4 regions of the Streptomyces pimonensis genome follow, and region 2 is predicted to be linked to each of the others. Evidence: riboswitches for the same ligand, from Rfam matches in the RefSeq annotation. Region 2 holds a riboswitch; each other region holds the start of a gene.
The links. Region 2 has a riboswitch for cyclic di-AMP ahead of KYY02_RS01885 (C40 family peptidase). Riboswitches for the same ligand answer to the same signal wherever they lie in the genome.
Positions count from the first base shown of each region.

Region 1: another riboswitch for cyclic di-AMP. It lies ahead of KYY02_RS31405 (M23 family metallopeptidase); the one in region 2 lies ahead of KYY02_RS01885 (C40 family peptidase).
Region 3: another riboswitch for cyclic di-AMP. It lies ahead of KYY02_RS23735 (transglycosylase family protein); the one in region 2 lies ahead of KYY02_RS01885 (C40 family peptidase).
Region 4: another riboswitch for cyclic di-AMP. It lies ahead of KYY02_RS13965 (M23 family metallopeptidase); the one in region 2 lies ahead of KYY02_RS01885 (C40 family peptidase).

Region 1 covers NZ_JAHWZY010000055.1:14,101-18,778, reverse strand. The annotation lists gene KYY02_RS31415 (HPr family phosphocarrier protein) at 142-423, shown strand; gene KYY02_RS31410 (GntR family transcriptional regulator) at 577-1,272, opposite strand; gene KYY02_RS31405 (M23 family metallopeptidase) at 1,452-2,228, opposite strand; cyclic di-AMP (ydaO/yuaA leader) riboswitch at 2,241-2,405, opposite strand; gene KYY02_RS31400 (M16 family metallopeptidase) at 2,606-3,994, opposite strand; gene KYY02_RS31395 (M16 family metallopeptidase) at 3,991-4,678, opposite strand, start outside.
Region 2 covers NZ_JAHWZY010000001.1:374,756-379,433, forward strand. The annotation lists gene KYY02_RS01870 (LuxR C-terminal-related transcriptional regulator) at 1-245, shown strand, start outside; partial or broken gene KYY02_RS01875 (C40 family peptidase) at 260-450, opposite strand; gene KYY02_RS01880 (hypothetical protein) at 836-1,189, shown strand; gene KYY02_RS01885 (C40 family peptidase) at 1,495-2,670, opposite strand; cyclic di-AMP (ydaO/yuaA leader) riboswitch at 2,679-2,851, opposite strand; gene pcrA (DNA helicase PcrA) at 3,092-4,678, shown strand, end outside.
Region 3 covers NZ_JAHWZY010000027.1:6,287-10,964, reverse strand. The annotation lists gene eno (phosphopyruvate hydratase) at 1-774, opposite strand, end outside; gene KYY02_RS23735 (transglycosylase family protein) at 1,007-1,735, opposite strand; cyclic di-AMP (ydaO/yuaA leader) riboswitch at 1,740-1,908, opposite strand; gene KYY02_RS23730 (transglycosylase family protein) at 2,114-3,130, opposite strand; gene KYY02_RS23725 (cytochrome P450 family protein) at 3,329-4,591, opposite strand.
Region 4 covers NZ_JAHWZY010000011.1:209,146-213,823, forward strand. The annotation lists gene KYY02_RS13955 (MBL fold metallo-hydrolase) at 1-386, opposite strand, end outside; gene KYY02_RS13960 (SGNH/GDSL hydrolase family protein) at 481-1,266, opposite strand; gene KYY02_RS13965 (M23 family metallopeptidase) at 1,470-2,384, opposite strand; cyclic di-AMP (ydaO/yuaA leader) riboswitch at 2,389-2,547, opposite strand; gene KYY02_RS13970 (alpha-galactosidase) at 2,863-4,678, opposite strand, start outside.

The DNA of each region.
Region 1 (4,678 bases), on a different contig from region 2:
GGCGCGAGGCAGTCTGTGGTGGACGACAGCCGGACCGAGGCCGCGGTCCGGCCGCCACCGGGAGCGGACGCCGCCCCCGGGCATGCTTCACGATGTGGGAAACTGGTCTAGACAACCCTGAACAGTGAAGGGCAGCAACACATGGCTGAGCGCCGCGTCAACGTCGGCTGGGCCGAGGGTCTCCACGCCCGCCCCGCCTCCATCTTCGTCCGAGCCGCCACGGCCGCAGGCGTCCCGGTGACGATCGCCAAGGCCGGGGGCGACCCGGTCAACGCGGCCTCCATGCTGGCCGTCCTGGCCCTGGGCGCCCAGGGCGGCGAGGAGGTCGTCCTCGCTTCCGACGCCGAGGGCGCCGACGCCGCCCTGGACCGTCTGGCGAAGCTGGTCTCCGAGGGCCTCGAGGAGCTCCCCGAGACCGTCTGAGCATTCACGACCACGGGAGTCGTCTCCTCGACGGACGCCCGTCCGTCTCACCGAAAGGCCCGCCCGGACCACCGGACGGGCCTTTCGCTTTCCCTTTTCCAAGCAGCACGAATAACCCCCGGAATTACTCCCTCTTTGTATACGGCAGCCGTGTTAATGCCGGAGACCCGTCATGTTTACGGCATGTTGCGAGTTCCTCACCCGGTCCGCGCGGCCGGCGCCGGAGGCGAAACGCAGGCGGTGCCCGGCGCTCGCGCGCTCGGTGTGCAGCGCCGTGACGGACCGCGCGCGGTCGCCGTCGCCGCGCGCCACGGCGTCCACGATCGCGCCGTGCTCCGCCCAGTACCCGACCGGATCGGACGGACCCTCGGCGGCGTACATCCAGGCGATCTTGTGCCGCAGCTGGGTCAGCGCCGAGGTCAGCGCCGGGCTGCCGGTGGCCTGGGCGAGCGTCTCGTGGAACCAGCCGCTCAAGGAGCGCAGATCGTCGCTGTGGCCCTGACGGGCGCGTTCCTGCCCCAGCCGGACCAGGCCGCGCAGCACCTTCAGATGGGCCTCGGTGCGGCGCTGGGCCGCGCGGGAGGCGCCGAGCGGCTCCAGCAGCATGCGCATCTCCAGCAGGTCGGCGGCCTCCTGCTCGGTGGGTTCCGCGACGCACGCGCCCGCGTGCCGCCGGGTCACCACGAACCCCTCGGCCTCCAGCGTGCGCAGCGCCTCCCGGACGGGGACGCGGGAGACACCGTAACGGCGGGCGAGGACTTCCTCGGTGAGCCGGCCGCCGCGCTCGTGGACACCCGCGACGATGTCGTCCCGGATCGCCGTGCACACCGAGTGCGCGGGAATACGCATGACCGACCTCCGCTTAATCCCCGTGAAACGTCGACGATTGACGTGTGTTCCGTGACTCTATTCCAATCAGCGGGAATTCACGACGGCGGACCGGAATCCATGCGCGTTTTTCGGACGAGCGCCGACCGGAAACACCGGTGCCCCGGCTCGGGGAGCCGGGGCACCGGGAAGTCCTCGGGTCAGAGGCTGACGCCGTGCGCGCGGAGGTAGGCGACGGGATCGAGGTCGGAGCCGTACTCGGCCGTCGTACGGGCCTCGAAGTGCAGGTGCGCGCCCGTGACGTTGCCGGTGGCGCCGGAGAGGCCGATCCGCTGCCCGGCGGCGACCTGCTGGCCCACCGAGACGCCGATGGACGACAGGTGGGCGTACTGGGTGTACGTGCCGTCGTTCATCCTGATGACGACCTGGTTGCCGTACGAGCCGCCCCAGCCGGCCTCGACGACGGTGCCGATGCCGACCGACTGGACGGGGGTGCCGCTCGCGGCGTGGAAGTCGACACCGGTGTGGCTGCCGGAGGACCACAGCGAGCTGCCGGCCCGGTAGCTGGTCGAGACGTACGAGCCGGGGATCGGGGAGACGAAGGTGCTGAGGCGCTCGCGCTCGGCCTCCCGCGCGGCGCGCTCCTTCTCCGCGCGGGCCTTCGCGGCGGCCTCCTCGGCGGCCTTCTCGCGCGCCGTCTCCTCGGCGGCCTTCCGCGCGGCGGCCTCGGCCGCCTCCCGGGCGGCCTCGTGCTGGGCGGCCGCCTGGGCCTCTATCCGCTCGGCGACCGCGTCGCCCAGGGTGACGACGGGCGTGAGGCCGGTCTGCGCGGCAGCGGGCTCGGCGGCGAGTGCGGGAGCCGCGAGGGAGCCGACGACGCCGGTGGTGGTGAGCGCCGCGACGCCCGCCGCGCGGGCGGTGCCGCGCTGCATCCTGCTGGGACGACGGTGCTTGCCCGGGGCGCGGGTGAACGCCATGTACAGGCTGGTCCTTTCCTTCCCTCTCGCCTACCGGGTTAGCTGACGGGTTCGGAGCAGGAAGGTCTCCTACGGGCCCCCTCGCGACACGCGCGGGCGTCCGATTCACCCCAGGGACGTATGTGGGTCCCCGGCTCCCCTGGCTCGCGCCGTACGGGGACTCGGCGATGGCTGTCCGGTGCCGCGGGTGCGGCGCACTGACCGACGAACAGCCCGGACGAAGCTATGCGGGACGCCTCCCGATCCTCAAACGGATCCGGGTTTTTGTAGCGCATCCCACAGGGCAGACAGGCAACCTCCGCCCCAATTCGGGCATACGAGGGCCCTGGTGGCTCTCCTGCCACCAGGGCCCCGAGCGTGTGCGCCGTGGCGGCTCGCTACTCGGCGGTCACGACGGTGACTTCGCCGATCCCGAGGGCCTCCACCGGCGCCTTGATCTGCGCCGCGTCGCCGACGAGGACCGTCACCAGGCGGTCCACCGGGAAGGCGTTCACGACGGCCGCGGTGGCCTCCACGGTGCCGGTCGCGGCCAACTGCCGGTACAGGTCCGCCTGGTAGTGGTCGGGCAGGTACTGCTCGACCTGGTCGGCCAGGGTGCTCGCGACGGCCGCGGCGGTCTCGTACTTGAGCGGCGCCACACCCACGAGGTTCTGCACGGCGACATCGCGTTCGTCGTCGGTGAGCCCTTCCGCGGCGAGCGTGCGCAGCACCGTCCACAGGTCGTCGAGGGCGGGTCCGGTGTTCGGGGTGTCGACGGAGCCGCTGATCGCCAGCATCGCCGCGCCGGCACCGTCCGGGGCGGACCTGAGGACCTGCCCGAACGACCGTACGCCGTAGGTGTATCCCTTCTCCTCACGCAGCACGCGGTCCAGGCGGGACGTGAGGGTGCCGCCCAGGCAGTACGTGCCGAGCACCTGCGCGGGCCACACGCGGTCGTGCCGGTCGGGCCCGATGCGGCCGATCAGCAGCTGCGTCTGGACGGCGCCGGGGCGGTCCACGATCACGACGCGGCCGGTGTCGTCCGCGACCACCGGTGGGACGGGCCGCGGCTGGGCCGGGGAGCCGGCCCAGGCGCCCAGGGTGCCGCCGAGCAGCGCGTCCAGGTCGATGCCGGTGAGGTCGCCGACGACCACGGCGGTGGCCGTGGCGGGGCGGACGTGCTTCTCGTAGAAGGTGCGCACGGCCGCGGAGTCGATGCCGGTGACCGTCTCCTCGGTTCCCTGGCGGGGGCGCGACATGCGCGAACTCGCCGGGAACAGCTCCTTGGAGAGCTCCTTGGCGGCGCGGCGGGAGGGGCTGGCCAGCTCGTGCGGGATCTCGTCGAGGCGGTTGCGGACCAGCCGCTCGACCTCGCTGTCGGCGAACGCGGGCGCCCTGAGCGCGTCGGCGAGCAGCCCGAGGCCCTTGGTGAGCCGGGAGGCCGGCACCTCCAGGCTGAGGCGGACGCCGGGGTGGTCCGCGTGCGCGTCCAGGGTGGCGCCGCAGCGCTCCAGCTCGGCGGCGAACTCCTCGGCGGAGTGCTTGTCGGTGCCCTCGGAGAAGGCCCGCGCCATGATCGTGGCGACACCGTCGAGACCGTCCGGCTCGGCCTCCAGGGGCGCGTCGAGGAGCACCTCGACGGCGACGACCTGCTGGCCGGGACGGTGGCAGCGCAGCACGGTCAGGCCGTTGTCGAGCGTGCCCCGCTCGGGGGCCGGGAAGGCCCAGGGCTTGGCGTCGCCCGCCTGCGGCCGCGGGTGGAAGTCCATCGTGGCGAGCTCGGTCACTTCGCCGTCTCCTCGTTCTCGTCGGCGCCGGCAACTGCGGCGGCTTCCTCGGTGTCCTCGCCCTCCGGGGCGACCGGCTCGTAGACGAGCACCGCGCGGTTGTCGGGGCGCAGGCGGGCCTTGGCGACCTCCTTCACCTCCTCCGCCGTCACCTCCAGGACGCGCTGCACGGCGGTCAGGGCGAGCTGCGGGTCGCCGAACAGGACCGCGTACCGGCACAGTTCGTCGGCGCGGCCGGCGACCGTGCCGAGCCGGTCGAGCCACTCGCGCTCCAGCTGGGCCTGCGCGCGCTCCATCTCCTCCGCCGTGGGACCCTCCTCGGCGAACCGGGCGAGCTCCTCGTCGATGGCGGCCTCGATGACCGGCACCTCCACGTCGCCGGACGTCTTCACGTCCAGCCAGCCCAGGGAGGGCGCCCCGGCCAGCCGCAGCAGGCCGAAGCCGGCGGCCACGGCCGTGCGGTCGCGCCGTACCAGCCGGTTGTAGAACCGCGAGGACTCGCCGCCGCCGAGGACGGTGAGCGCCAGGTCGGCGGCGTCACACGCACGCGTGCCGTCCTCGGGCAGCCGGTAGGCGGCCATCAGCGCACGCGCGGGGACCTCCTCCTCCACGATCTCGCGCAGCTGCCCGCCCATGACCTCGGGCAGCGAGCCGTCGCGCGGGGCGGGCTCGCCGTCGTGGGAC
Region 2 (4,678 bases):
TCGTCCTGGACGCCTTCGCCTCGACCGACGCCCCGCCGGCCGACGAGGACCTCGACCGCCTCACCCAGCGCGAGCGGGAGGTCCTGCGGCTGATCGCCCGCGGTTACGCCTACAAGGAGATCGCCAAGCAGCTGTTCATCTCGGTGAAGACGGTCGAGTCCCATGTCTCGGCGGTCCTGCGCAAGCTCCAGCTGTCCAACCGCCACGAACTGACCCGCTGGGCGACGGCTCGGCGCCTGGTCTGAGCAGGTCCTCGGACCATGCGCGTGGCGCCCGCGAAGGACGTCTCGTCGATGGGGCCACGCGGACCGGGGCCGAGGGGTTCAGGGAGTGGATCATGCGGCCGTCGCCGGCGTGGACGCCGACGTGGCTGATGCCGGAGCAGAAGAAGGCCAGGTCACCGGGGCGGAGTTCGGAGCGGGGGATGCGGCGGCCGGTGTCGATGCGCGCTGTCGGGTCCTGCGGTGCGCTGCCACCCGGACGCCCGTCCTTCCCGGCGACCGCGCGGAGCGGGCCGCCGTCCCGCGGCCCGGCGGCGGAGGCACGGGGGGAAGCCGTCCGCCGCCGGACCTTCTCGGCGGTGGTGCCCGGATGTCGTCCCTGTACCGGACGGCGGTGGAGAGCCGGTCACCCGGGAAGGACCCTAGGCCCGGCCGCGCGGGCCCGGTAACGGGTTGTGCGGAAGTGGCGTGAGCGGACCGTCGGGTGACCGCAAGTGACAGGAACCCCGTCCTGGCTTCACCGTCTTCACTCAGGGTGGTGACCGATGCGGCGAAGGGGGGACGGACGAGGGTGCCGGAGTGCTACGAAGTGGCTGTGGCTAGGCTCCGGCCCCATGGACGTACTCATCCACCTCTTCGTCGGTCTGCACATCATCGGTATCGCGTCGCTCCTCGGCGGCTTCCTCACCCAGATGAAGGCGATGGGCCAGGGCACCGCCCGCTTCGTCCCCGCGATGCTGCACGGTGCGCTGACGATGCTGGTCACCGGTGTGGTCCTGGTCGGCCTCAACCAGGCCCAGGACTACTCCGTCGACAACATCAAGATCGGCGTGAAGCTGGCCCTGCTGATCGTGATCCTCGGCCTGGTCTACGTGAAGCGGGACGACGGGAAGGTGGACAAGGGCCTGTTCGGCCTGGTCGGCCTGCTGACCGTGGCGAACGTCTTCATCGCGGTGCTGTGGACCTGACCCCTTCCTCCACGGGGCCGGACGTGACCGTGGCCCGCGCGGCGGCGACCGCCGCCCACAACAGCCGCAGAGCGAACTCCGCCGCCGGCCCCGGCCGGGCGGCGCAGGCCGGCACGAGGCCGACCCGGGAGAGGATCCCGCGCCCCGCCGGGTGCAGGGCGACCGGCACGGTGCCGGTCGCCCTCACGGCGGCGCCGGCCGCCGGCGAACGCCGCGCCCACCAGGCGCGGAAAGGAGACGGGGGGACGGGGCCGGACATGCTCCGATGCCGGGAGAGCCCGCCGGGCTCCGTGCCCCCGGACAGGTCAGGCGGGGCGGACCACGCTGTGGACCGAGGACTCGCCGTCGTAGTAGACGGACTCCTCGCGGACGTACGTGCCGGGCTTCGGCGCGTGGATCATCATCCCGTTGCCGATGTAGAGGCCCACGTGGGTGATGTCGTCGTAGAAGAAGACCAGGTCACCGGGCCGGGCCTGGGAGACGGGGACCGTCGTGCCCGCGTCGACCTGGTCGTAGGTGGTGCGCGGGAGGGTGATGCCGGCGGCCTTCCAGGCGGCCTGGATGAGGCCGGAGCAGTCGTAGGAGCCGGGGCCGGTGGCGCCCCAGACGTACGGCTTGCCGATCTGCGCGCGGGCGAAGGCGAGGGCCCTCTCGGCCTTGGTGGCGTACGAGGAGTCCGTCGGCGTCGACGGTGAGGCGGCCGGGGCCGGGGCCGGGGCGCCCGACGTGCCGCCGTCCTGCCGGGCGGCGGTCCTCTCCTCGGCCTTCCGCTGCTCCGCCTGCTGCCGGGCGAGCTCGGCGGCCTTGCGGGCGGCCTCCTCCTGCTTCTCCTTCTCGATCGCCGCGAGCCGCGCCTTCTCCTCGGCGGTCAGCTTCGCCATCAGTTCACGCGCGTCGGTGAGCTTCTTCTGGACGGTGGCCTTGGCCGTCTTCAGATCGCCCTGGGCCTCGGTGAGCGTTCGGAGGCTCTCGGTGGCCTCCCGGCGCTTCTTCATCGTCTCGGACTGCTGGGCGACGTAGTCGTCGACCGCTTTCTTCTGGCGGCCGGTGATCCGGTCCAGCACCTGACGCTGGTCGAAGACGTCCTGCGGCGTGTGTGCGAGCAGGAAGGTCGCGGTGTCGGGAATACCGGAGCCGGTCCGGTACTGGGCGGCGGCGAAGGAGCCCAGCTCCTCCCGCGCGTCGTTGAGCTTCTGGGTGCGCTTGGCCACGTCGTCGAGGAGCGTGTCGACCTGCTTGCGCTGCTTCGCGGTCCGCTCCTTGGCCGCGTTGTACTTCTCGGTCGCCGACTCCGCCTGGCGGTAGAGGTCGTCGACCTTCTTCTCGACCTCCTCCAGGCTGGGCCTGCCGTCGTCGGAGGGGGCGGCGGTGGCCGTCTGGGAGAGCAGGGCCACGGAGGCCAGGGCGGCCGTGGCGAGGGCCGGGGGCCGGATGCCTGCCACGCGGATGCCGGGGGTGCGCGACTTGCGGTGCGACGCCAAGGGAGGCGACTCCTTCCCACGCTCCGCCTACCGGGTTAGCTGTCGGGTTCGGGCGGGTGCTTGGAAGGGTTGCCCTACGGCCGCTCCGCGAGGGAGTGGGCCGATTCACCCCGTGATCTCGGTGGGTCCCCGGCTCCGGCTGCCGCGCGAGGGGCAGGGACGGACTCGGCGGAGGCCGCGCGGCCCGGCGAGGTTCGCCGGTGGGGGTCGTGCGGCCCGCCCGCACCGTAGCCAACCGGTGTGGCCCCTGTGAAGGTTGATGGGTGATATGCCCGATACATTTTCGTGACCTCGCGCGCGGGGTGACTCAGGGTGAGACGGTGTTCCTGGAGGGTGAGGGACCCGTTCAGGCCGCCGGAAGCCGGGGATGTTCCCGGGGTGGCCCCGGGTTGTCGGTGGAGCGCCCTAGACTCGGAGAGCGATGAGCAGCCTCTTTGACGACAGTTTCCTGGCGGACCTCCAGGCCCAGCGGGGCCCCGAGGGCGAGCCCCCGCCACCGCCCGAGGACGAGCACGTACCGGAGCCGATCCCGGACGACCTGTTCGGCGGGAAGTTCGACCTGCCGCCGGAACGGGACACCCACTACCGTGACGGCGCCCCGCGCCCAGTGATCGACGCCGCCGCGCTCCTCGAGGGGCTGAACGACAACCAGCGCGCCGCCGTCGTGCACTCCGGCTCCCCGCTGCTCATCGTGGCCGGCGCCGGTTCCGGCAAGACCCGCGTGCTCACCCACCGCATCGCCCACCTGCTGGCCGAGCGGCACGTCCATCCGGGCCAGATCCTCGCGATCACCTTCACCAACAAGGCCGCGGGCGAGATGAAGGAGCGCGTCGAGCAGCTCGTCGGCCCACGCGCGGGCGCCATGTGGGTCATGACGTTCCACAGCGCGTGCGTGCGCATCCTGCGTCGCGAGAGCAAGAAGCTCGGCTTCACGTCGTCGTTCTCGATCTACGACGCCGCCGACTCCAAGCGGCTGATGGCCCTGGTCTGCCGCGACCTGGACCTCGACCCCAAGCGCTTTCCGCCGAAGTCCTTCAGCGCCAGGATCAGCAACCTGAAGAACGAGCTGATCGACGAGGAGGACTTCGCCGCCCGGGCGGCCGACGGCTTCGAGAAGACCCTCGCCCAGGCCTACGCGCTCTACCAGTCCCGGCTGCGCGAGGCGAACGCGCTGGACTTCGACGACCTGATCATGACGACGGTCAATCTGCTCCGCGCCTTCCCGGACGTCGCCGAGCACTACCGCCGCCGGTTCCGGCACGTCATGGTCGACGAGTACCAGGACACCAACCATGCCCAGTACGCCCTGGTGCGCGAACTCGTCGGCACCTTTGAGCACCCCGCCGGCGTACCGTCCGAGGCCGAGGTCCCGCCCGCCGAACTGTGCGTGGTGGGTGACGCCGACCAGTCGATCTACGCCTTCCGCGGCGCGACGATCCGCAACATCCTCCAGTTCGAGGAGGACTACCCGGACGCGACCACGATCCTGCTGGAGCAGAACTACCGTTCCACCCAGACCATTCTGAGCGCGGCCAACGCCGTCATCGAGCGCAACGAGTCGCGGCGCCCCAAGAACCTGTGGACCAACGCCGGCACGGGCGCGCGGATCACCGGGTACGTCGCGGACACCGAGCACGACGAGGCCCAGTTCGTCGCCGACGAGATAGACCGCCTCACCGACGCGGGCGAGGCGAAGGCGGGCGACGTCGCCGTCTTCTACCGCACCAACGCCCAGTCCCGTGTCTTCGAGGAGGTCTTCATCCGCGTCGGCCTGCCCTACAAGGTCGTCGGCGGCGTCCGCTTCTACGAGCGCAAGGAGGTCCGGGACGTCCTGGCCTACCTGCGGGTGCTCGCCAACCCCGAGGACTCGGTGCCGCTGCGCCGCATCCTCAACGTACCCAAGCGGGGCATCGGCGACCGCGCGGAGGCGATGATCGACGCCCTCGCCCAGCGCGAGAAGATCAGTTTCCCGCAGGCGCTGAAGCGCGTCGACGAGGCGTACGGCATG
Region 3 (4,678 bases), on a different contig from region 2:
GCCCTCGAAGGCGTAGGAGCCGTCCTTGTAGAACTCGGACGCGGCGACGTCGAGCGCCAGGGCGATCTGCTCGCCCGGGGTGTAGCCGGCCTCCTTGATGGCCTCGAGGATGAGGTCGAGGGCCTCGCGGTTGGAACCGAGGTTCGGGGCGAAGCCGCCCTCGTCGCCGAGGCCGGTGGCCAGGCCCTTGCTCTTCAGGACCTTCTTCAGGGTGTGGTAGACCTCGGCGCCCCAGCGCAGGGCCTCGGAGAAGGACTCCGCGCCGATCGGGGCGATCATGAACTCCTGGATGTCCACGTTGGAGTCGGCGTGCGAGCCGCCGTTCAGGATGTTCATCATCGGCACCGGCAGCAGGTGCGCGTTGGGGCCGCCCAGGTAGCGGAAGAGCGGGAGGTCGCTGGCCTCGGAGGCGGCGTGGGCGACGGCGAGCGAGACGCCGAGGATGGCGTTGGCGCCGAGGGAGCCCTTGTTGTCGGTGGCGTCCAGGTCGAACATCGCCTGGTCGATCAGGCGCTGCTCGGTGGCGTCGTAGCCGACGAGCTCCGGGCCGATCTGCTCGATGACGGCCAGGACCGCCTTCTCGACGCCCTTGCCCAGGTAACGGCCTGCATCGCCGTCACGGAGTTCGACGGCCTCGAAGGCGCCGGTGGAGGCGCCGGACGGGACGGCGGCACGACCCGTGCTGCCGTCGTCGAGGCCGACCTCGACCTCGACCGTGGGGTTGCCTCGGGAGTCCAGGATTTCCCGGGCTACGACGACGTCGATGGACGGCACGAGCATCTCCTTCTTGGATGTGACGCGGGTGAGCAGGACCCCGAAGGGTCTTGCGAGACCGAGCCTAACCGGCTCCGGGCGATCGGCCATCCGGCCGCCCGTCCCGTGGACAGAACCGAGAGTAAATTGTTTCCGAACGAAACAAAGCCGTTCCCGGAAACCCGGCCGTGAAAAACCCCGCCCCGGCGCGTACGGGGGAAGACGCACCGGGGCGGGAGCAGGGGGCGGCCGCTTACTTCAGGTGCAGCTGCTGGCCCGGGTAGATGAGGTCGGCGTCGTCGACGATGTCGTCGTTCAGCTCGAACAGCTGGGCCCAGCCGCCCGCGACGTCGTGCTCGGCGGCGATGGAGCTGAGGGTGTCGCCCTTGACGACCTTGTACTCGCCGTCGCCCTTCTCGACCTTCTCGCCGGTCGGGGTGGTGACGGTCTTCTCCTTGGCCTTCTGCTCGGTCTTCTGCTCGGTCTTCTGCTCGGCGGCCGGACGCTCGGCGGAGCGGGAGGCCTTCTGCCCGCTCTCACGCGTGCCGGTGGAACCGGTGCCCTGCGAGGAGCCGGCCGAGGAGCCGTTCGAGGAGGAGCCGGTGTAGGCGGCACCGGACAGGCTCTTGCCACAGACCGGCCAGGCGCCCTTGCCCTGGCCCGCGAGGACCTTCTCGGCTATCTCGATCTGCTGCGCCTTGCTGGCCCGGTCGGCGGTGGAGGCGTACTGCGTGCCGCCGTACGCGGCCCAGGTGGAGGCGGAGAACTGCAGGCCGCCGTAGTAACCGTTGCCGGTGTTGATGGACCAGTTGCCGCCGGACTCGCACTGGGCGACGGCGTCCCACTCGGAGGCGGTGGCGGCGGAGGCGCTGCCGGCCGCCATCAGCGGGGCGGCGACGGCGGCGGAGGCGACACCGGCGACGGCGATCGCGCGGGTGGCCTTGGACGGACGACGGTGCTTGCCCTTGCCGGAAAACAGCATGGTTGGATCCCCTCACCGACGCCTACGAGGTGAGCTGTCGGGTTCGGGCCGGTTGAGTTGCCCGGCCGCGTCCCTCACGGGAGGCGGCTCCACCCCAAGCCCGATCCGGTGTCAATCACCGGAAGGGGCGCTTACCTTGGGTCCCCCGCTCCTGCCTGCGGCGCATGACGCGACGACTGTTCCCGTGCTGCCGCTGGCAGGATTCGGCGTGGCGGCAGCCGGGGCCCGCGATGGCGAGCGATCACGACCGTAGGCACGCGATCCGCGGAATTTCAAAGACGATCAGGGCTTCTGAGACCTATCTCTCACAGCCTTCAAAGCGGACATTGGCCGCGAATCGTGACGTCAACTGTCGTCGGAGTTACACCCTTTCGGGCGTCACTTTCCGCCCGGTTCGATCCCGACCTCAAGCTCCTGCCCCGGCAGGATGAGGTCCGGGTCGGCACCGACGACCTGCTCGTTCTCCGCGTAGAGCGACCGCCATCCGCCGTCGAGCTCGAGGGAGCCGGCGATGGACGAGAGGCTGTCGCCGGTGCGCACGGTGTACGAGCCGTCGGCTGCGTCGCGCGGGGCGTCGGCACCGCGCGAGGCGTGCCGTCCGGACGAGTCCGCCGCACGGTCCTCCGCCTCGCCCTCCTCGGCACTGATGCCACGATGACGGCCGCCGCTCGCGTCCTCGGTGCCGGTGAGTTCGGAGGAGCCGGTGTTCTGGCCGGACGTGGCCGACTCGTCGCTCCTGGGAGTGGCCGAGGCGGAGGGGGAGGCGCCGGATCCGTCGTCGGAGCCGGTGTCCGATTCCTTCCCCGAGCCGGCCGAGCCGTCGGACTTCGCCGATCCACCGGTCGCACCCTCGCCGTCCTCCGGCTCCTCGGCGCCGGACGTGGCCGACGGCGAGGGCGAAGCGGCCGGATCAGCGGAGTCCGCCGATCCGGACGGGTCCGTGGAGCCGGACGAGCCCGTGAGGCCGGAGGAGCCGGACGAGTCCTCCGCCACACCCGTGTCGATGTCGGCCGGCGCCGAGTCCTGCTCGAGGCCCGCCGTCGGTCCGCAGGTGTGCCAGGCGCCGACCCCCCGGTCGGCGAGGATCCTCTCGGCCACGGCGATCTGCTGACCGCGGCTGGCCTGGTCGGGGCTGGCCGCGTAGTCCAGGCCGCCGTAGCCCTCCCAGTCGTCCTGGGTCAACTGCAGGCCGCCGTAATAGCCGTTGCCGGTGTTCTGGCTCCAGGAGCCACCGCTTTCGCATTCGGCGACCCGGTCCCAGGTCGTGCCGTCGGCCGCGCTGGCGCCGCCGGCCCCGAGGAGCGGGATCGCGATGGCGGAGCCGGTCACTCCGGCCGCGACGAGGAGAGCCGGAGCCTGGCGGGGGCGACGGTGCCGACCGTTCCCGGAGAGCATGCGGAGACCTTTCGCAGAACAGCAACGACAGGTGCGGTGAGTGAAGCCCTGGGCACCGCACTTGATGGGTGAACGTATCGGCAGACGATCACTTGTCACAAGTTCATGCCGCGCAGATCACGTGAAGATCACAGAGCTGAGGGCGTGTCATGTTTACGCTGGCCCACTCCGGGTCACTGCGGACGGCGGTCCGGTCCTTCACCTCCGCGGAGGAGTGAAGTCCACCGGGAGCGTGCGCAGTCCGCGCATGATGAGCCCGCCCCGCCAGCGGAGTTCGGCCGGCTCCACCGCGAGCCGCAGGTCCGGCAGACGCGTCAGCAGGGTGGCGAGCGCGGTCCGGCCCTCCAACCGGGCCAGCGGGGCCCCCAGGCAGTAGTGGATGCCGTGGCCGTACCCCAGATGCTGGTTGTCGCGCCGGCCGAGGTCGAGCACGTCCGGGTCGCCGAACCGCTCCGGGTCCCGGTCCGCGGCGGCGAGCACGACGAGAACGGGGTCGCCGGCCGCGATGCGCTGCCCTCCGATGGTGACCGGCTCGGTGGCGAACCGCCAGGTGGCGAGCTCCACGGGACCGTCGTACCGCAGGAGCTCCTCGACACCGGTCTCCAGCAGCCCGTGTTCCCCGGCGGCGAGGGAGCGCTGCAGGCGGTCGCGCTGTCCGGGGTGGGTGAGCAGGGCGTAGGTGCCGTTGCCGATCAGGTTGACGGTGGTCTCGAAACCGGCGAACAGCAGGATGAACGCCATGGCGGCGGCCTCGTTCTCGGTGAGGTGCTCACCGTGGTCGGAGGCGCGGATGAGGCCGGAGATGAGGTCCTCGCCGGGGGCGGCTTCGGCGGGGAGCGCCTCGCGCTTGCGGTGGATCAGCTCGGCGAGGTAGCCGCGCATCTTCTTCACGGACCGGGCGACCCCGCCGCGCGGCCCCCCGCCGTGGCGGATCATCATGCCCGCCCAGTCCCGGAAGTCGTCCTGGTCCTCGCGCGGGACGCCGAGCAGGTCGCAGATGGCGTAGATGGGGAGGGGGAAGGCGAACTCGTGGATGAGGTCGGCGGAGCCGCTGTCCGCGAACCGGTCGATGAGCCCGTCGGTGAGCTCCTGCACGCGGGGCGCGAACTCGGCGACCCGGCGCGGGGTGAACGCCTTGCTGACCAGCCGGCGCAGCCGGGTGTGGTCCGGCGGGTCGATGTTCAGCAGATGCGTCATCAGCTCCGCCTGGCGCTCCCCGGGGATACCGGTCCTGCCCTTGGCGTGCGCGGGCTCGTCGTGGTGCGCGGGGTTCTTGGACAGCCGGCTGTCGGCGAGGGCCTGCTTGGCGTCGGCGTACCGCGTGACCAGCCACGCCTCCACCCCGCTCGGCAGCCGGGTGCGGTGCACGGGGGCGTGCTCGCGCAGCCATGCGTAGGCGGGATAGGGATCGGCGGCGAACTCCCAGGTGAACAACTCGGGAGCGAGGGGCTGGTCGTGCATGCGGCGACCCTAACGGGCGGGGCGACGGGGCGGCGCGGGAGAGCCCGGTGGCCGGGGTCTCCGGCGGGTGCGGGCACGGGTGCGGGC
Region 4 (4,678 bases), on a different contig from region 2:
AACGGCGAGCAGCGCTCGCCCCACACGGGATCGAACAGGACCCGGTGTCCGTCGATCTCCGCGAGCACGCTGGAGTGGCCCATCCAGGTCAGGCGCAGCCCGGTGGCCGGCGGACGGGAGATGTCGGCCAGGGTGGTCGGGTGCACCGGGACGGCGCCCTTCGGGGCGCGGCGGGAACGGGAGTCCTTGTCGAAGTAGGTCTTCGCCAGGTCCCGCGTCGCCCCCGTCGGGCGGATCCGGGCGGCGCCCCCGGGATTCCGGAAGACCCCGTCCTTGAAGTGCGGGGATCTGCGGATGCGTGCCATGCGCTCGCCACTCGGGTCCGCGCCGAAGGACACGGGCCGCAGGGCGCGCGGCCCGGAGCTCTGGGAACGGGAACCGGCCACGGTGCCTCCAAGTGGAGTCGGTCAGACATTCCATTATGTGCGGCGGTCCCCCGCACCGCGGTGCGGGGGACCGCCGCCACCGGCGAAGCGGCTCTCACGCCACCGCGGCGATCCGCACCTTGATGTCGTCCGGGGACAGCGTCCCCTTGGCGATCACGTGGTCGCCCGACGACTCCCCGCGCAGCCGGCGGCCGATCCACGGCACCAGGTACTCGCGGGCCCACTGGACGTCGTCCCGTCGGACCTCGAACGTGCCGCGGGGCGGCAGGGGCGGCCAGGGCTGTTCGGGGTCGGCGGGGACCTCCAGGCCGAGGGCCTGCCCGGCGCGGAGCGCGACACGGGTGTGTCCCTCCGGCGACAGGTGCAGCCGGTCGGCGTCCCAGGCCCTGCGGTCCTGGACGCTCCTGAGGGACCACAGGTCGAGCACCGGGCAGCTGTAGCGGTCGGCGACGGCCCGTACGTGCCCGTTGTACGTGGCGATCTTGCCGCGCAGATGCTTCAGCAGGGGAACGCCACGGGTGTCGAACCCGGTCGTCACCATCACCGTGCCGGACACGGCCGTGAGCGCGGCGATCGCCCGCTCGAACCGCTCGGCCACCTCGTCCGGATCGCTGCCCGGGCGGAGGATGTCATTGCCGCCCGCGCAGAACGAGACCAGGTCGGGGGCGAGTTCGACCGCCCTCGGCAGTTGGTCCGCCACGATCTGGTCCAGCAGCTTTCCGCGCACGGCGAGATTGGTGTACTCGAAGTCGCCCTCGGGCCGGAGGTCCGCGAGAAGCACGGCGAACCGGTCGGCCCAGCCGACGAACGCCCCGTCGGGGCCGGGGTCGCCGACACCCTCGGTGAAGCTGTCCCCCACCGCCACGTACGACCCGATCACTGCTCTGCTGTCACTCTTCGAATCGTCTGCCACAACCGCTCATGATTCACCTTCGAATGTGACCTACGCGACCGTAAGGAAAGGTTGACGCACGGTGAGATAAGACACTTCCAAAATGTTGGCCAACTCCGGAATACGCCGGAGGCCGGACCCGGGAATCGGGGTCCGGCCTCCGGCGCGCGCGTCGGGGAGGTCGTCGGGGGTCAGCCGATGGCGACACCCTTCGAGCGGAGGTAGGAGACCGGGTCCACGTCCGAGCCGTAGTCCGGGGTGGTGCGGATCTCGAAGTGCAGGTGCGGGCCGGTCGAGTTGCCGGTCGAGCCGGAGAGACCGACCTGCTGGCCGCCGGTCACGGCCTGGCCGGCCGAGACGGAGAGCGAGGACAGGTGGGCGTACTGGGCGTAGTGGCCGTCGTCGAGCTTGAGGACGACCTGGTTGCCGTACGCTCCGGCCCAGCCCGCGGAGACGACGGTGCCGGCGCCGACGGCCTTCAGGGAGGTGCCGGTCGGGACGGCGAAGTCGACGCCGGTGTGGTAGCCGCTGGACCACATGCTGCCGGCCACCTTGTAGGCGGTGCCGAGGCCGGCGCCGGGCACCGGGGAGCTGTAACCGGAGGCGCTCGCGGCCTGGTCGGTGTTCGTGGTCCGGGTGGAGGTGTCCGGGGAGGGCTGCTCGGCGGGCTGCTCGGTCTTCCGCTCCGGGGCCTGCGGGGCCGCGGCGGAGGGCGACTCCTGCGGCGCGGCCGTGGCGGCCCCGACGTCGACGGAGAGCCTCAGACCGGGGTGGATGAGTGACGGGTCGGCACCGATGGCCTCGCGGTTGTCCGCGTAGAGCTTCTTCCAGCCGCCGTCGACGTTCTCCGCCTCGGCGATCTTCGCGAGGTAGTCCCCGGCCTTCACGGTGTACGTGCGGGCCTCGCCGCCCTTGTCGGTGACGGTCTTCTGGCCGGCGGAAAGGGACTGGACGGCCTTTTCGGGGGCGCTCTGCGGCGTGGCGGCGTGCGCGCCGGTGGTGCCGAGGAGCGGCAGGGCGAGTGCGGCGCCACCGGTTCCGGCGACGGCGATGGAGCGGGTGAAACGCTGGGTCCTGGTACGGCGGTGCTTACCCTTCGCGGGCATGTCGAATTCCTCTCCGGCGCCTACGAGGTGAGCTGTCGGGTGCGGGCTGGAGATGCCCGGCCGCGCTGTCGCGTGGCTTAACCCCAAGCCGTTCCGGGAACCGGAACAGGCAGTCGTACCTGTGGGTCCCCCGTTCCTGCCGTGGACGGGTCAGTGTGTGCGGGCTCCGGGCGGCGGCAGGATTAGGCGTCCGTCCGGATCGGTGGCGAACGTAAGCGACCCGGACGCGGTGGGACAAGCGCGAGGTTCACCGCGAACACGCTTTTTCGTGATCGACATACGGAAAAGACGTCACCGAGCGTCAGCCGGGATTCCCTTCCCGCACGAATTCCCCTGCCCCTCCACGGAATTACGTGAGCATGGCGACAACACATCGTCACGGATATGACGATGCTCACGCACCCCTCCCCATCCCCCTTTCTTTCGGGGCACATTACGGCGAAGCGCATCAATCGGACATGACGCGCCAATCATGCGATCACCGGCGCCGCAGCCGGAACACCGCGGCGTCCAGGTCTCCCCGCAGACCGGTGTGCAGCCCGTGGTGCAGCAGGACGGCGCCCCGGTGCGTTTCGCCGCTTTCACGGCATTCGTACGACGCCTCCGGATCGAGGCCGCGCAGCCGGAGGGCCGGAACGGGCTCTCCGTGGTGCTGGGCCTGGAGGCAGGCGAGGACGACGGTCTCGTCGCCGAGGACGTACTGCACCGCGCTCAGCCCGCCCTCCGGAGGACGCAGCCGGTACAGGTCGCCGCGCTGGACGAGGGGCCGGATCTCCTTGTAGAGCGCGACCCACTCCCGCGCCTCGGCGAGCTCCTCCTCCGTCCACCGCGCGAGGTCGCCGCCGACGCCGAGCACCCCGGCCATGGCGCTGACGAACCGGAAGCGCAGCGAACTGACCCGCCCGTTGAGCATCGCGTTGGGGCTGTCGGTGACCCAGGCGGCCATCACCCGGGCCGGATGGATCTGGCTGAAGCCGTGCTGGATGGCGAGCCGGTCGAGCGGGTCGGTGTTGTCCGAGGTCCACACCTGGTCGGTACGGGAGAGGACTCCCAGGTCGATCCGCCCGCCGCCGCCCGAGCAGGACTCGAAGGCCACGCCCGGATGGGCCGCCCGCAACCGGTCCAGCAGGGCGTACAGACCGCGCACGTGGTCGATCCACAGCCGCTGCGGATACGGGTCGTCCGGCCAGCCGACGTCGCTGAAGCAGCGGTTGAAGTCCCACTTCACATAGTCGACGGGGGTGCCGGAGAGCAGCCCGTCCAGCCGTTCCCAGAGGTACTCCCGGACGTCGTCACGCGCGAGGTTGAGCACCAGCTGGTTGCGGAACTCCGTACGCCGGCGGTCCGGCTGGAACTGCACCCAGTCGGGGTGCGCGCGGTACAGGTCGCTGTCGGGGTTGACCATCTCCGGCTCGACCCAGATGCCGAACCGCATCCCGAGCCCGTGCACATGGTCCGCGAGCGGTTTCAGGCCGCCGGGGAAGCGGCCGGGGTGGGGGGTCCAGTCGCCGAGTCCGGCCCGGTCGCTCGTACGGGCCCCGAACCAGCCGTCGTCGACCACGAACAGCTCGACGCCCATCGCGGCAGCCCGCTGCGCGAGCGTCCGCTGCTGCTCCTCGGAGATGTCGAACCCGGTGGCCTCCCAGGAGTTGAACAGCACGGGCCGGTCCCGGTCCGCGTCCGGGACGACGTACGCCCGCTGGTAGGCGTGCCAGGCACGACTGGCACCACCGAAGCCGGCGTCGCTCCACAGGCCGGCGAAGACCGGCGTGACGTACGTCTCGTCCGTGCCCAGCATCAGCAGGCCGGAGTCGTCGTGACCCGCGCCGCCGGTGACCTGCACACGGGCGTCGGGGAGTTGGGCGACGCAGATGCGCCAGGACCCGGACCAGCCGAGGGCGCAGCCGTAGACCTCGCCGCGCTCCTCTGTCGCGTCGGTGTCCAGCGCGACCCAGGGCAGGTGCTGGTGTCCGGTGTGGCCGCGGCGGCTGCCGATGACCTTCTCGCCGTAGCCGACCGGGACGCGGGTCAGCCGGGACTCGGCGGCCCAGCGGCCGTGCAGCTGGGACAGCCGCCAGTGCTCGCGCTCGGGCAGGGTCCAGGTGGCGGAGTCCGCGCGCAGGAGCTCGACCGCCGGGCCCCGGTTGTGCAGGGTCACCCGGCGTTCGATCACGTCGTCGCACATCCGGTAGTGCAGGGTGACGGTCAGATCGCCGTCGCGAAAGCGGAGGCGGAGTTCACCGTTGTCGGTCTCGTGGCCCTCGAAGGTCCACTCGGTGCCGCGCCGCCCGTCG